Regions from separate parts of the Mycobacterium sp. 23 genome, predicted to be linked through region 1. Evidence: predicted binding sites of a transcription regulator. Region 1 holds the regulator's gene; the other holds the start of a gene.
The links. Region 1 encodes LexA, which represses DNA repair genes until DNA is damaged. Its sites were predicted from a motif close to CGAACANNTGTTCG; they were not measured.
Positions count from the first base shown of each region.

Region 2: a site for LexA is predicted at 5,571-5,584, ahead of cofD (2-phospho-L-lactate transferase). Genes of this name have one in related genera too.

Region 1 is NZ_JBLVUX010000005.1:1,450,594-1,457,848, forward strand. It holds gene ACNQS7_RS07795 (alpha/beta hydrolase) at 1-603, shown strand, start outside; gene ACNQS7_RS07800 (PhzF family phenazine biosynthesis protein) at 638-1,324, shown strand; gene ACNQS7_RS07805 (peroxynitrite isomerase) at 1,328-1,813, opposite strand; gene nrdR (transcriptional regulator NrdR) at 1,824-2,285, opposite strand; gene ACNQS7_RS07815 (LysM peptidoglycan-binding domain-containing protein) at 2,448-2,954, opposite strand; gene lexA (transcriptional repressor LexA) at 3,248-3,982, shown strand; gene ACNQS7_RS07825 (LGFP repeat-containing protein) at 4,010-6,334, opposite strand; gene ACNQS7_RS07830 (TerC/Alx family metal homeostasis membrane protein) at 6,637-7,255, shown strand, end outside.
Region 2 is NZ_JBLVUX010000005.1:2,579,309-2,586,563, reverse strand. It holds gene ACNQS7_RS13265 (sugar phosphate nucleotidyltransferase) at 1-806, shown strand, start outside; gene ACNQS7_RS13260 (NUDIX hydrolase) at 868-1,404, opposite strand; gene ACNQS7_RS13255 (Eco57I restriction-modification methylase domain-containing protein) at 1,401-2,981, opposite strand; gene ACNQS7_RS13250 (coenzyme F420-0:L-glutamate ligase) at 2,978-4,327, opposite strand; gene cofD (2-phospho-L-lactate transferase) at 4,333-5,319, opposite strand; gene ACNQS7_RS13240 (WhiB family transcriptional regulator) at 5,678-6,022, shown strand; gene ACNQS7_RS13235 (metallopeptidase family protein) at 6,038-6,457, opposite strand; gene ACNQS7_RS13230 (DUF3499 domain-containing protein) at 6,624-7,073, shown strand; gene ACNQS7_RS13225 (phosphomannomutase/phosphoglucomutase) at 7,131-7,255, shown strand, end outside.

The DNA.
Region 1 (7,255 bases):
GACGTCAACATCGCATTGCGGTTCGCCTCGCTGCCGATGGGGGCCGAGGCGCTGGCGCTGCTGCGACTGCCGATGGTGCTGCCCGCGGTGCAGGTACTGGGCCAGTTGGCGGGACTCGCGCTCGGTTCCACGGCCATCGGCCGCGATCTGCCCAATATGCTGCGGATCCTCAACGACCTGCCCGAGCCGACGGCGTCCTCGGCGTTCACCCGCACGCTGCGGGCCGTGGTGGACTGGCGCGGTCAGATCGTCACGATGCTGGACCGGTGTTATTTGACCGAGGCCATCCCGGTTCAGATCATCTGGGGTGAGAAAGACTCGGTGATCCCGGTTCGGCACGCCCATATGGCGCACGCGGCAATGCCCGGGTCCCGGCTCGAGATCTTCGAGAATTCCGCCCATTTCCCCTTCCACGACGACCCCGCCCGATTCCTTGACATCGTGCACCGGTTCATCGACACCACCGAGCCACCCGAATACGATCAGGCAGCCCTGCGCGAGTTGTTGCGCAGCGGCGGCGGTGCCCGCACTGTGTCCGGGCCGACGGACACCCGCGTCGCCGTCCTCAATGCCATGGGAGCCGACGAGCGCAGCGCCACCTGATCGATGTGCTCGTATCGACCCGTAGGGTCGGGCCATGAGCATCGACGTCACCGTGCTGCGGGTATTCACCGACCCGGACGGAAACTTCGGCAACCCGCTGGGTGTGGTCGACGCCAGCCTGGTCAACCCGGGTGACCGCCAGCAACTCGCCCACGAATTGGGTTACAGCGAGACGATTTTCGTTGAACTCCCCGCCCAGGGGGCAACGACCGCGCGCGCGACCATCTACACCCCCCGCACCGAACTGCCCTTCGCCGGCCACCCGTGCGTCGGGGCGTCGTGGTGGTTGCGGCGACGTGGAACGCCGATCAACACGCTGCACCTGCCCGCCGGGTTGGTGCGGGTAAGTTACTCCGGCGAGTTCACCGAGATCAGCGCGCCCGCGGAATGGGCGCCGGAATTCGCCATCCACGATTTCGATTCACCGGATGCGGTGCTGCAGGCCGATCCCGCCGATTTCCCCGACGACGTCGCGCACTATCTGTGGGCGTGGACGGATCGAGAGACCGGGTCGGTGCGCAGCCGGATGTTCGCGTCGAACCTCGGTGTGACCGAAGACGAGGCGACCGGCTCCGCGGCGGTGCGGATCACCGAATACCTCAGTCGGGACCTGGTGATTACGCAGGGCCGTGGGTCGCTGATCACGACGACGTGGAGCGCGGAGGGATGGGCGAAAGTCGGCGGTCGCGTCGCCGATGACGGTGTGCGGCAGGTGAACTGACGCTCAGCTCTGCCGGTGCAGCACTGCGGCCAAATGGTGCTGCTCGGGCTGGCCAACGGCGCCCATCCGCAGGGAGTAGGACAGTTGATCGCCGTCGATGCGGAAGGAACGGCTCAGGGCGGTCACCTCTTTGGCGGTCGGCGTGAGCCCGATGTCGATGGTTGCCAGCTCGATCTCGATGACGTCACCGGCCACTGAGTAGGAACCGACTTCGATCTCGGTGATGCCGCTCGGGTGAGCGAGGACCAGTTCGACCCTTCCCTGCTGCGGTACCCGCAGGTAGCCGGTCTCGGCGTGCAGGGGTTTGCCGTCGGCGGGAGCTTTAGTCTTCTGCCCGTAGACCAGAAACGGTTTGCCCACGTGCGTGAAAACCACCTCTTCGAGGTAGTCGAAAGGTTCGATCGTGGGGTACTCGCCAGCACCCCGTCCTGTCCAGGTGCCCAGCAGGGGCTCCAGCGCTGCGAGATCGGGGTGGAGTTCGACGGGCATCTATCGAGCCTCAGCCCGGAGTCGACACGTTGCGATGGGCACGCAGGGCCTCGATCTCCCGCTCGAAGTCGTCGGCCGACGAGAAGGACCGGTAAACCGACGCAAAGCGCAGGTACGCCACCTCGTCGAGGTCGCGCAGCGGTCCCAGGATGGCAAGACCGACCTCGTTACTGGGCACCTCCGGACCTGCGGCCCGCACCGAATCTTCGACCTGCTGGGCCAACAGGTTCAGCGCATCGTCGTCTACCTGGCGGCCCTGGCAGGCCCGGCGCACGCCGCTGATCACCTTTTCCCGGCTGAAGGGTTCGGTAACGCCGCTGCGCTTGACGACGGCGAGCACCGCGGTCTCAACGGTGGTGAACCTGCGCCCGCACTCGGGACACGAGCGGCGCCGGCGGATCGCCTGGCCTTCATCGGTCTCCCGGGAATCGATCACTCGCGAGTCGGGGTGCCGGCAGAACGGGCAGTGCATAGCCGCTCCTTTGCCGCGCCTGACTTCGGGGTACCGCAGAACCACCCCGAGAGTACCTGTGCGCCACCGGCGTGGCCACCGCTGGCACGATCAGTCCAGCAGCAGGTGGAGACGACCGAGCAAGGTTGGCGCAGAGCGCAATTCGTCCCGCTCCCCGCGGGTTCACCCGATCGGGGCGATCAACGTCTGGCCGGCGGCGACTGCGTTGGAGTCCAGCGCGTTGAGATTGCGGATCCGTTCCACCACCTCGCGCACCGGGGCGCCGGGCGCGACCCGGGTGGCCAGTTGCTGCAGCGACTCACCGGGCTCCACGCGCACCACGGCGAGTGCAGCCGGTACCTGCGCCGACGCGCCGGCCGGTTCGTCGTTCAGCACACTCCCGAAATTGGCCATCAAGCCCAGCCACAGCGTGATGATGCCGGCGAGCAGCGCCAGCCCCATCGTCGTCAGCACCGAGACCGGACGCCGCCGGTGCGACGCCGTCGACATCGCCACGCCGGTGCCGCGGTAGTGCATGGGCGCGCCGGCCGGACGGGTGGGGCCGGGCCGGTTTGACCGGATCTGCCCGCCGCGATATGTAGGCGACTCGTCGAACGGCCTGTTGGCAGGCCTGTTCACCAGCCTCTGCGCGTTCCAGGTGCGCTGCGGGCCCGCGTAGCTGATCGTCATGTCGTTGCCTCCGGTCGACTAAATATCGCTCGTGTGTTCGACCCTAGTCGCTCACATGTTCGATATCGAACATCTGAGCGAGGCGTGTCGCACGAGCAAAACGGTAGACCTCACCACCGACAAGGTTTTGTCGGTGCAACCAGCTGGATGAATTTCGGATACCCGATCCATCCGAAAGTTACACACTTGTGATTCCGCTGATCCGGGCCGCTAGGAAGGCTGGGCCGACCGCTCCGACACGCTGCTCGAACACATGTTTGATTCTTCGGTCGGGTGCGGTTACATTCAGTGGCATGAGCGACAGCAACGACCCCCCAGTAGCTGATCGAGCCGGTTCCGCTAGCGCATCCGAACGAGCCGCCGCTGACGGCCGGTTGCACGCCGTCGATGCCGCGCTGACCGAGCGGCAGCGCACCATCCTCGAAGTCATCCGCGCTTCGGTCACCACCCGCGGCTATCCACCCAGCATCCGCGAGATCGGTGACGCGGTCGGCCTGACGTCGACGTCCTCGGTGGCCCACCAGTTGCGCACGCTGGAGCGCAAAGGTTATCTGCGGCGGGATGCCAATCGGCCGCGGGCCGTCGACGTCCGCGCGGCTGATGACGCCGTGACACCTCCCAGCACCGACGTGGCCGGGTCGGACGCGTTGCCGGAACCTACGTACGTACCCGTGCTGGGCCGGATAGCCGCCGGCGGACCGATACTGGCCGAAGAGGCGGTCGAAGACGTCTTTCCGCTACCGCGAGAGCTGGTCGGCGAAGGGACGCTGTTCCTGCTCAAAGTCGTCGGCGACTCGATGGTGGAAGCCGCCATCTGCGACGGCGACTGGGTCGTGGTGCGCCAACAGAACGTCGCCGACAACGGCGACATCGTGGCGGCCATGATCGACGGTGAGGCCACCGTGAAGACGTTCAAGCGGGCGGGCGGTCAGGTCTGGCTGATGCCCCACAATCCGGCCTTCGATCCGATTCCCGGAAACGACGCGACCGTGCTCGGCAAGGTCGTCACCGTCATCCGCAAGGTGTAGCGCCGAAGCGCTGACGCAGGCCGGCGATCAGTCGGCTTTGACGAAGCCATTGGCTTGCGCGACGGCCTCGCTGGCGAACCAGATCTCGGCCAGGGTGTCGTGGTATAGCGCACTGTCGGGCGTGTAGTACAGACCGAACCGCGCGCTGGCCTTGATCGGGTAGCCGTCCGGCGCCCGATACGGGTCGTCGTCCAGGGGTAGGTGGATGGTCGGCCGCGCCGCAGTGTCTGCGGCCAGAGGAGCCTCGGCCTGCGGCGCCGCGGCATAGGCCGCCTCCGTCGCCGTCGGTGCGTAGCCCGGTTCATCCGCGGCGGCGTGCCGCCCCTTCCGCGGCTCGAAAGCGCCGACGACGGTATCCGAGGCGGCCGCGTCGGGTACCTCCTCTTCCGCGGGACCACCGCGGGGGTAGAAGATGTCCGGGAATTCCTGCTCAGGATGGGTTTCGGGCACCTCAGGCGCTACCGGACCCTCGCTGCGCGGCACCGAGGACTCCGCCTCGAAGGCTTCCGGCGAGATCGTTTCTGCGACCTCCGGCTCGGCCTCGACGAGCTGGCCGAAGGCGCCGCGCGTCACGATGGGCGTCGGGGTGGTGTCCACCGCGTCCGGATCCTCGTCACCTTCGAACTCGTCGTGTTCGTATTCCTCGAAGTCGGTTTCCTGCTCGGCACCGTGGGCGTACTCGTCGGCGCCGCGGGCGTAGTCGTCGGCGCCATGGGCGTACTCGTCCCCGTACTCGGCGGTCTCGTCGTGATAGTCCTCGGCACCCAGACCACGCCCCTCGGGACCGGCCGTGGTCCCGCCCCCTCTGGACCAGCTCACCCGCGGCGCTGCACCGTATTCCGGCACCTCGTGCTCTTCGGGGTGGTGTTCGACGGGCGGGAAGCGCTCGGAGCCGTAATCGACGTCGTCGTGCGACCAGCGCCCGTCAGCACCCGCATCGAACTCGTCGGCCACGTCACGGCCACGGTCGTAAGCGGGAGCTGCCCGGCCGGCGCGACGGCGGCGCAGGCCGAATACCACCAGCACTGACATCAGGATGAGCAGCAGCACCGGCACCGCCACCGCCAACCACCACCAGTGGAAGGTGAACTTCTTGCCGGGTGGCGGCGACGCGGACGTGCTGGGCTGGTTCTGTCCCGACACCTGCAGGCCGGACAGCAGCGGCGCGAGGTTCGCCGGATCGGTGGTGAAGGTGTTCTTCGCGCGGTTCCACGACACCTTGCCGCCGGTGAACTTCTGCGATACCACGTCGCCGTCCACCGCCTGGTCGCCGACGGGCGCGCCGAGTTTGCCGGTGGCTCCCTTGAGCTTGTCCCACGCCGCCTTCATGGCTCCGCGCACGACGAACGCGCCGTGATCAGGAGTCCAGAAGATCACCGGCTTGTCTGCGGCCGAGAACGTGGCGATCCGGCTGGCCGGCGTGATACCGCCGTCGGCCTCGTTGGCGATCGGGAAGCCGAGGTCGCTGCTGACCGGTCCGCCCAACGACTCGTACTTCTGCAGGATCGCCCCTTCGACGGCGTTCGCGCCGGTCGCCGGGCTGAAGAAAATCTTGCCGCCGTTGAACTCCTGGACGATGCCGTCGCCACCGATCGGACTCGGGCCGCCCTTCTTGGCCCCCAATGGTCCGTTCGCGCCGCCGGCCGCGCGCCACGCCATGTTGATGGCGGCGGTGGGATCGATGGGTATCTGCAGGCCTTTGAGTTGGTCAGCCAGCGCCGGCGGGTTGGTGCTGAACTCCTTGGTTTTCCTGTTCCAGGACACCTCTCCGCCGCTGAACTTCTGCGACGCCACCTCACCGTCGTAGGTTTCGTCCCCGGTCGGGGCTCCCAGCACTCCGCCGGAACTGCCGAGTTTGTCCCACGCCGCGTTCAGGGCGCCGCGGACCACGAACGCGCCGTGATCGGGGGTCCAGAAGATCACCGGATTGTCGCTGGCCGCGAACGTGCTGACCCGGCTGTCGGGTCCGGCGAGACCGGGTACCTCGTTGATGGTCGGGAAACCGAGATCACTGTTCGCCGGACCGCCCAGCGACTCGTATTTGTCCAAGATGGGGCCGAACATGTACTTGGCACCGGTGGCGGGGGTGAAATACATCTTGCCGCCGTCGAAGTCCAGAGCGAACCCGTCGCCGATGGGATAGACGTCGCCTTTTCTGGCACCCAGCGTGGATGACGCGCCGCCGGCCTTGTCCCACGCCGCCATCATCGCCGCCTCGGCGTCGCCGATCGGCGACGCGGACGCGGTAGGCGCCAGCAGCGCCAGGGCCAGCGCGGTGGCCAACGCGGCGGCCGTCAGGCCGCCTCGCGCACGCCCGACCAACTTGCTCAATTGACCCCTTTGCCCGTTCACCAAGCCTCCCAGCCGATGCCCTGCCCACCTGGCGAGCAGGCGGATTCACCGCCGTGGGCCGTTTCCCGGCAGCGATGCGCATCGCTTCCGGGCTCGCATAACTTTGCTCTAGCGATTGAGATATGCGAAGTCAAATCGTACATATTACGGAAACGGATACCGAGCCGATGTCGAAATGATGCCGTGCCGCGCTCATGTCGCGAGAAACCGCGCTGCGCCCCGGGCATCAGTTGGGTTACCGTGCCCGAGACGACATCCCGCCTGGCATGCCGGCCGATCTCGCGAGAGGAAATCCAGCGCGCATGGGTGTTTCCGGACTTGGCTGGGCCCTGACCATCGTGCTGATCGCCGGGTTGATGCTGTTCGACTATGTCTTTCAGGTACGCAAGACGCACGTGCCGACGCTACGTCAGGCCGCAGCCTGGTCGGCAACATATATCGGGATAGCGGTACTTTTCGGCATCTGCATCGCCGTACTGGGCAGCCCGCGCATGGCCGTCGAATACTTCGCGGGCTACCTGAGCAACGAAGCCCTTTCCGTGGACAACCTTTTCGTATTTCTCTTGATCATCAGCAGCTTCGGGGTTCCGCGGGTGGCGCAGCAGAAGGTGCTGTTGTTCGGTATCGCGTTCGCGCTCATCGCGCGCACCGTCTTCATCGTCCTGGGCGGCGCACTCCTGAACAACTTCAACTCGGTCTTCTACCTGTTCGGTGTGGGGCTGCTGATCATGGCCGGAAAGCTCGCCAAACCGGCAGAGACAGAAGAGAGTAACGCCGACAACCTGGTCATCCGGCTGGCCAGTCGCTTCCTGCGGACATCAAAGGAGTACGACGGCGACGGGTTGTTCGTCGTGCAGGACGGTCGACGGGTCATGACACCGCTACTGCTGGTGATGATCGCCGTCGGTGGCACCGATCTGT
Region 2 (7,255 bases), 1.1 Mb from region 1:
GCGGCATCGCCAATGTCGCCGAGAAGCTGCGGCACGACACCGTGATGGTGTTCAACGGCGACGTGCTCTCCGGCACCGACCTGGGCGAGCTGCTGGCTTTCCACCGCGATCACCAGGCCGATGTGACATTGCACCTGGTGCGGGTGAGCGATCCCCGCGCATTCGGATGCGTGCCGACCGACAGCGACGGCCGCGTGACCGCGTTTCTGGAGAAGACGCAGGACCCGCCAACCGATCAGATCAACGCCGGCTGCTACGTGTTCCAGCGGCCGATCATCGACCGGATCCCGCGCGGTCGGGAGGTGTCGGTGGAGCGCGAGGTGTTCCCGGCGCTGCTGTCGGACCCGGACGTGAAGGTGTGCGGCTACGTCGACGCCACCTACTGGCGCGACATGGGCACCCCGGAGGACTTCGTGCGCGGGTCCGCGGACCTGGTGCGCGGCATCGCCCCGTCGCCGGCGCTGCACGGTCAGCGCGGCGAGAGCCTGGTGCACGACGGCGCCGCCGTGGCCCCCGGGGCGCTGCTCATCGGCGGCACGGTGGTGGGGCGCGGGGCCGAGATCGGTCCGGGCGCGCGGCTGGACGGCGCGGTCATCTTCGACGGCGTCAAGGTGGAGGCCGGCAGCGTTATCGAGCGCTCGATCATCGGCTTCGGCGCGCGCATCGGCCCGCGGGCGCTGATCCGCGACGGCGTGATCGGAGACGGGGCGGACATCGGCGCGCGCTGCGAACTGCTGCGCGGCGCGCGAGTGTGGCCGGGCGTATCTATTCCCGACGGCGGCATCCGTTACTCGTCAGACGTCTGAGCCCTCTCGGCGCGCGAACGTGCGGCCAGCTTCACGTTCGCGCGCGAACGTGCGGCCAGCCTCACACTCGGCGCGTTGCTTGAGTCACCAGGTATTCCAGCGCGTGATCGGTGCCCGGCGGCAACTCGTCGGCCGGCCACCACCGCAGGTCGTCGGACTCGTCGCTGAGTACGATCTGCGCCCCGGCCGGGGCATGCGCCATGAACTGCAGGTCCAGGTGCCGGGTCGGAACCCCCAGCGAGCAGGTGACCGGATGTACATGCACCGCAACCAGTTCCGGCCGCAACCACAGATTGGCGACGCCGGACTCCTCGGTCGCTTCCCGCAGTGCGGCGGCCAGGATGTCCTCGTCGTCCTCGCAGTGCCCGCCGAGTTGAACCCAGCGGCCCAGCCGGGGATGCAGGGTGAGCAGGACGCGCTCGCCGGTGTCGTCGAGCACCAGGGTGGACGCGGTGACGTGGCCCGGTTCGCACTCGCGCAGGCAGGAGTCGTCGCGGGCGAGCACGAATCCCAGCACCGCCTCCCGCAACGAGTCCTGCGCCGGGTTGGGTGCCTCCCAGTCCGTGAGCAGCGTGATCACCGATTCCCGCACGCTCATCGCGACTCCCTCCTGGCCCGCCTCGCGGTCCTCCGGTGCCGCAGCGCGAGCCACGCCGCGCGGCATTGCGCCACCACCTCCGGCGACACACCGAGCTTCTCGATCAGCACCCGCCGGTCCACCAGGTCGAGCGCCTTCTCGATCTCGTTGGCCCGCAACAGCAGATCGACGTCGCCGGCCAGGTCGGGATCGGCGCATGCCGGCGGCGGGACGGGCAACCGCTCGGCCTCGGCGGGTTCGAGCTCCTGAATGCCGCCGCCGTAACTGCGGCCCATGATCTCGGCGAATGCGAAGGTCGCGCTGTTGTGGAACACCGCGGCCAGCGCGTGGGGTTCGGTGCCGGGCGCGACCCGCACCCGGTGCACGGTGTCCGTGCTGGTGGCGCCCGCCCCGTTGACCGTCAGCCGCGCAGACAGGTGAATTTGGCGCAACATGAACAGATCGGGGACCCACAGCGACGGCGTCACCCACCACGGCTTGCGCAGCGAGCACTTGTAGCCACGGTGCACGCCGGCCGCCTCGCCGGCCGCGATGTGGGCCAGCAGCGCGCCGTCCTGCGGCTGCGCCGGCGCATGCAGCAGCCAGGCGCGCTGACCGGCCGTCAGATCGATTGTGCGGCAATCATTGTCGTAAACCAGTCCGGACAGCTGGGCGCTGCGCGAGACCAGCGGCACACAGTACGGCGTGAGTCCCAGCTCGTGCGCCTGTGCGTCGGTGAAGGTGAAGAAGCTGTTGCGGCCCGTCACGATGCCGACGTCCACCTCGGCAAGCAGGCCCAGCCGGGTCAGCCGGCCGGATTCCTTGAGGCCGCGCAGCGTGCATATCTGCGACGGTTCCAGGAAATAGGTGGTCCACTTCTCGTGGTCGTGCCGCAGCGCCGGAGCGGACGGCACGTCCAGGTTCGCCGCGACCAGCGCGTCGGCGTCGTCGAGCTGCACGGTGCGGATGCGGGCCGGCCCGGGACCGACGACGCCGCAGAACAACACCACCTCCTGCAAGACGCCCTCGAACACCAGGCGCCCGAAGCTCAGCAGCGTGATCTCCCGGTAGCGGCTCACCAGGAAGTCGCGTAGCTGCGCCGCATACCCGACCTGCAGCAGCTCGGCGGGCAGCACCAGGCCAACCCGGCCGCCCTCGCGCACCAGGGTGGTGCTCGCCACCACGAACGGCACCCAGGCATTGGTCAACCGGTTGGGGCGCAACCCTTCTCGATGCAGGGCGGCCAGCGCGGGCTCGCGCTGCCGCGCCGGCCAATGCCCGAAGCGGATGTAGGGCGGGTTGCCCGCCACGCCGTCCCAGTCCCGGCCACCCGACCACGAAAACAGGTCCGCGGTGTCAACGGGGGCGAACGTCCGTGCCTTCGCCGCTTCAGCGGCAACGAGTTCCACGCCGCGTGCCTGATCGCTGAGCGCGGCCAACTCGCGCAGGATCTGCCCGTCACCGCAGGACGGTTCCAGCACCCGGGGTCCGGCGTGGGTGACCCAGCCGGCCAGGAAGCGGGCGATGGGCGCCGGCGTGTAATAGCCGCCGCGAATCTTGTCGGCCGTCACGGCGGCCTTGCCCGCGAACGTCTTCATTTGCGGATCAACAGCTCCGTGATCGGCACCGGGTCGCGTAAACCCGCGGGCTCGGCGGCATAGCCGATCGCCACGGCGCCCAGCGGCTCCCACTCGGCGGGCAGCGAAAGCTCGTCGCGGACGAGGTCGGCAGCGAAGATCGTCGAGCCGATCCAGCAACTGCCCACCCCGCGCACCGCCAGCGCAACCAGCAGCGCCTGCACGGCCGCACCCACCGCGACGGTGAACATGGTGTGCTCGGCCTCGGTGCGGGCGGCGTCCGGATAGCTGTGTGCCCCATCGGGCACCAGGAACGGAATGATGACCTCGGGTGCGTCGTAGAGGATCTGGCCGCGTGCGACGCGGCGTTCGACGGAGTCCGCGGGGCGGCCGTCGCCGGTGAGGTCGGCACGCCACTTGTCTTTCATCCGGTCCAGCAGCCGCGTCCGGGTGTCCTGGTCCTGCAGCCATACGAACCGCACCGGGCGGGTGTGGTGCGGGGCGGGCGCGGTGAGCGCTTCGGCGACAGCGGATTCGACGACTGCCGGGGGCACCGGCTCGGCGCTGAATCGCCGCACCGACCGGCGCAGCAGCTGGGCCTGCCCGCGGCCCAACTCGATGGCCTCGGCGGTGCCCAGCCAGAACAGGTCCTCGGTGCCCGCGCGCACCAACTGCCGGGCCGTCGAACCGTCGTCGACCGGGTTGAGCCCGCGCAGCACGGCCACCGGCATGGCCGTGAGCTTGCCCTTGACCAGGTCGGCCGCGGCCGCGATCTCGTCGGCGACCGCCACCTCGGTGACCACCAGTTCGTTGCCGTGCCGGTCGACGGCACCCGAATAGTTGTGCAGTACGGCCAGACCCGCGGTGCCGACGGCCGCGTCGATCTGTCCGTTGCGCCAGGCGCGGCCCATGGTGTCGGTGATCACCACGGCGACGGTGACGCCGAGCCGCTCGCGCAACCCGGCCCGCAGCGCCGCCGCGCTGGCGTCCGGGTCGAGTGGCAGCAACGCCAACTCGGTTCGCCCGACGTTGGATCCGTCCACTCCGGCCGCCGCCTGAATCAGCCCCAGCCGGTTCTCGGTGATCAGGGTCCGTTCCTTGCGGGCCAGCACCCGCACCGCTTCGTCGTCGACCAGCTTGCGCCGCAATCGGTCTCGTTCTTCGTCGTCCTCGGGCGCCGGGACCAGTCGGCCCTCGCACTTGGACACCACCTTGCTGGTCACCACCACCACGTCGCCGTCACGTAACCACGGCGCGGCCGCACTCAACGCAGCACCCAAATCGTCACCGGGACGAAACTCGGGAAGCCCGGTGACTGGCAGGATCTCGATGGCGGCGGCGGCGCCGTGCTCACCTGCCGGGGGCAGGGCGGTCACACCGTCACCCCGGCAAGGTCGAGTCCGGCACGCACCATGTCGGCGGTGGCCGCCGGGTCGCTCATCAGCAGCGGCACGGCGCGCACCGCCACTCCGTCGATGTCGGCCGCGTCGCCGTCGTGCACCAGCCAGCAGTCCAGAATCCCGGTCGCGCTGCGGGCGCCGTAGTGCTGGCCCACCGCCTGCGCGGTGGAATCCACCCCGATGACGGACAGGCAGGCATCGGCCATGCCGCGCAAGGGCTTTCCGCCGATGATGGGGGAGTAGCCGACGACCGGAGCGGGGGTCGACCGCAGCGCGCCGCGGATGCCGGGGACGGCCAGGATGGCGCCGACGCTGACCACCGGATTCGACGGCGCCACCAGGATGACGTCGGCTTCGGCGATGGCCGTCACCGCTTCGGTTGTCGCGGAGGCTTTTTCGGCCCCGACGAAGGCGAAGCTGTGGGTGGGCACCTGGGCACGGTGACGCACCCACCACTCCTGGAAGTGGATCGCCCGCCGGCTTCCGGTGGCTGGATCGGTGATCACCACATGCGTCTCGCAACGGTCGTCGCTGGCCGGCAGCAACCGTGCGCCCGGTTGCCACCGGTCGCACAGTGCGGCGGTGATCTGCGACAGCGGATAACCGGCGTTGAGCATCTGGGTGCGCACCAGGTGCGTGGCCAGATCGCGGTCGCCGAGCATGAACCAGTCGGGCTGCACGCCATAGCGGGCGAGTTCCTCTTTGGCATGCCAGGTTTCGTCGCGGTGGCCCCAGCCACGCTCCGGGTCCACGCCACCACCGAGGGTGTACATGCACGTGTCGAGGTCCGGGCAGATGCGCACGCCGTGGATCCATGCGTCGTCGCCGATGTTGACGACCGCGTTCAGTTCGTGGCCGGCGTCCTCGCCCTGAGCAAACTGGCCCAGGCCGAGCAACCGCTGCACTCCGAGCAGAAAACGCGCGCCCCCGACGCCCCCGACCAGAACAGTGACTTTCACACCAGGACAGTACCTGCCCGGCGGGACACGTTAGGGTGGGGTGAATCTTGGTAACCAATGTGGCGCAAGGGACTTGTGATCAATTCGTACTCGACACGCCGTGTTTCGTGGACAACAGAATCGCCGAAATTCGATCACGAGATGGTATGGAATTACGCCGAAGTGCTTGACCAGGGTCCCTGGCCCGTGTCTAATCACATCAGTGTCATTTCCCGGTTGGCCGGCCGGTTCCGGTGTCGCAGACCGAGATTCGATCACTTGTTCGAATTGGGCATCTGTACATCAAAACAGTGGGAAACCATTTCAATCTCTATTAGTGAGGAGGCGGAGCATGTCCTATGAGTACCTTCGGGGCGTAATGGGAGGCACACCGCACACCACTCCCGAGCCGGCTGAAACCATCATGCCGCCAGTCCGTCCTCATCTGAGCGTTGTTCCCGATGCGCCCGCCGTGTTCGAGCCGGAGCCGATCGAGGAGATCCCTGCCGATCAGTGGCAGGACAAGGCGCTGTGCGCCCAGACCGACCCCGAAGCCTTCTTCCCGGAGAAGGGCGGTTCCACCCGCGAGGCCAAGAAGATCTGCCTGGGTTGCGAGGTCCGGCACGAATGCCTCGAATACGCCCTCGCGCACGACGAGCGGTTCGGCATCTGGGGAGGCCTGTCCGAACGCGAGCGTCGCCGCCTCAAGCGCGGCATCATCTAAACGCCGATCACCTGCTCAGTCGTCGATCGAGGGGTCGATGACTGAAGGCTCCACGTCCAGATAGATGGCCACCTGGGCCACCAGGATTTCATGCAGCAAGTCGCCGAGTTCGACGGTGTCTTTGGCTCGTCGTTCAATTGGCTTGCGGAACAACACAATTCGCGCTCGTGTCGCGTTTCCGCGGACATCGACGCCGGCCGGTATCAGGCGGGCCAGCGCGATCGGCCCGTCGGCAATCACCTCCGGCGGCCACTGCACACTGTAGGGATCCTTGGCGGAGATACGCGGAATCTCGTCGACTGCGACGTCGAGTTCGCCGACCCGCTCCTGCCACCGCCGCTCGATCGGTTCGTAGGCCTCCAGGACCGCCATGTCGAACCGCTCGGCCCGGCTGCGCCAGCCCGGCACCGTCGGCGGCAGCAACGGGCCGCGCAGATCGCGGCCCCGCCGGCGTCCGGGCCGCCCGTACGGCTGAGCCGATCTTTCCCCGCTCACGCGCCGATGGTAACGGTTGGACGCCGATGGTAACGGTTCCACATCGCCCCCGCCCATGCGCGTGTCCGCCGCTGTGGCGGCGTTTTCCCGCGATAGCCTTTCGAGCGTGAACGTACCCCGACGCTGCTGCCGGCCCGGGTGTCCGCATTATGCAGTGGCAACGTTGACGTTCGTCTACTCGGACTCGACGGCGGTGGTCGGCCCACTCGCTACCGCGCGGGAACCGCACTCGTGGGATCTGTGTGTCAACCACGCCGGCCGCATCACGGCACCGCGCGGCTGGGAACTGATGCGCCATGCCGGCCCGCTGCCCACCCATCCCGACGAGGACGACGAACTGGTGGCGCTGGCCGACGCCGTGCGCGAGGGCGGAGCAGTTCCCGCCCGTACCCCCGCCCGGGTCAACGGTTTCGTCGCCAGTGACGGCTTCGACGACGTGCCGCAGTCCATCGGCGCGCACGCCACCGCGCCGAGTACCGGTCTGCTCGCACCGCCCGAGCACCGCTCCGGACGCCGACGTGGCCACCTACGGGTCCTGCCGGATCCTCCCGGCTAGCCGATAGGCTGGCGGCCGAAGAGTTCTACCCACCCAGGTCGTCAGGAGCACCGGAGAATGTCGTGGCCCGCCGAGGCTGTCCACCGTGTCATCAAGGCCTATGACGTCCGAGGCCTGGTCGGCGAGCAGATCAACGAGGCGCTGGTCACCGACGTCGGGGCCGCATTCGCGCGGCTGATGCG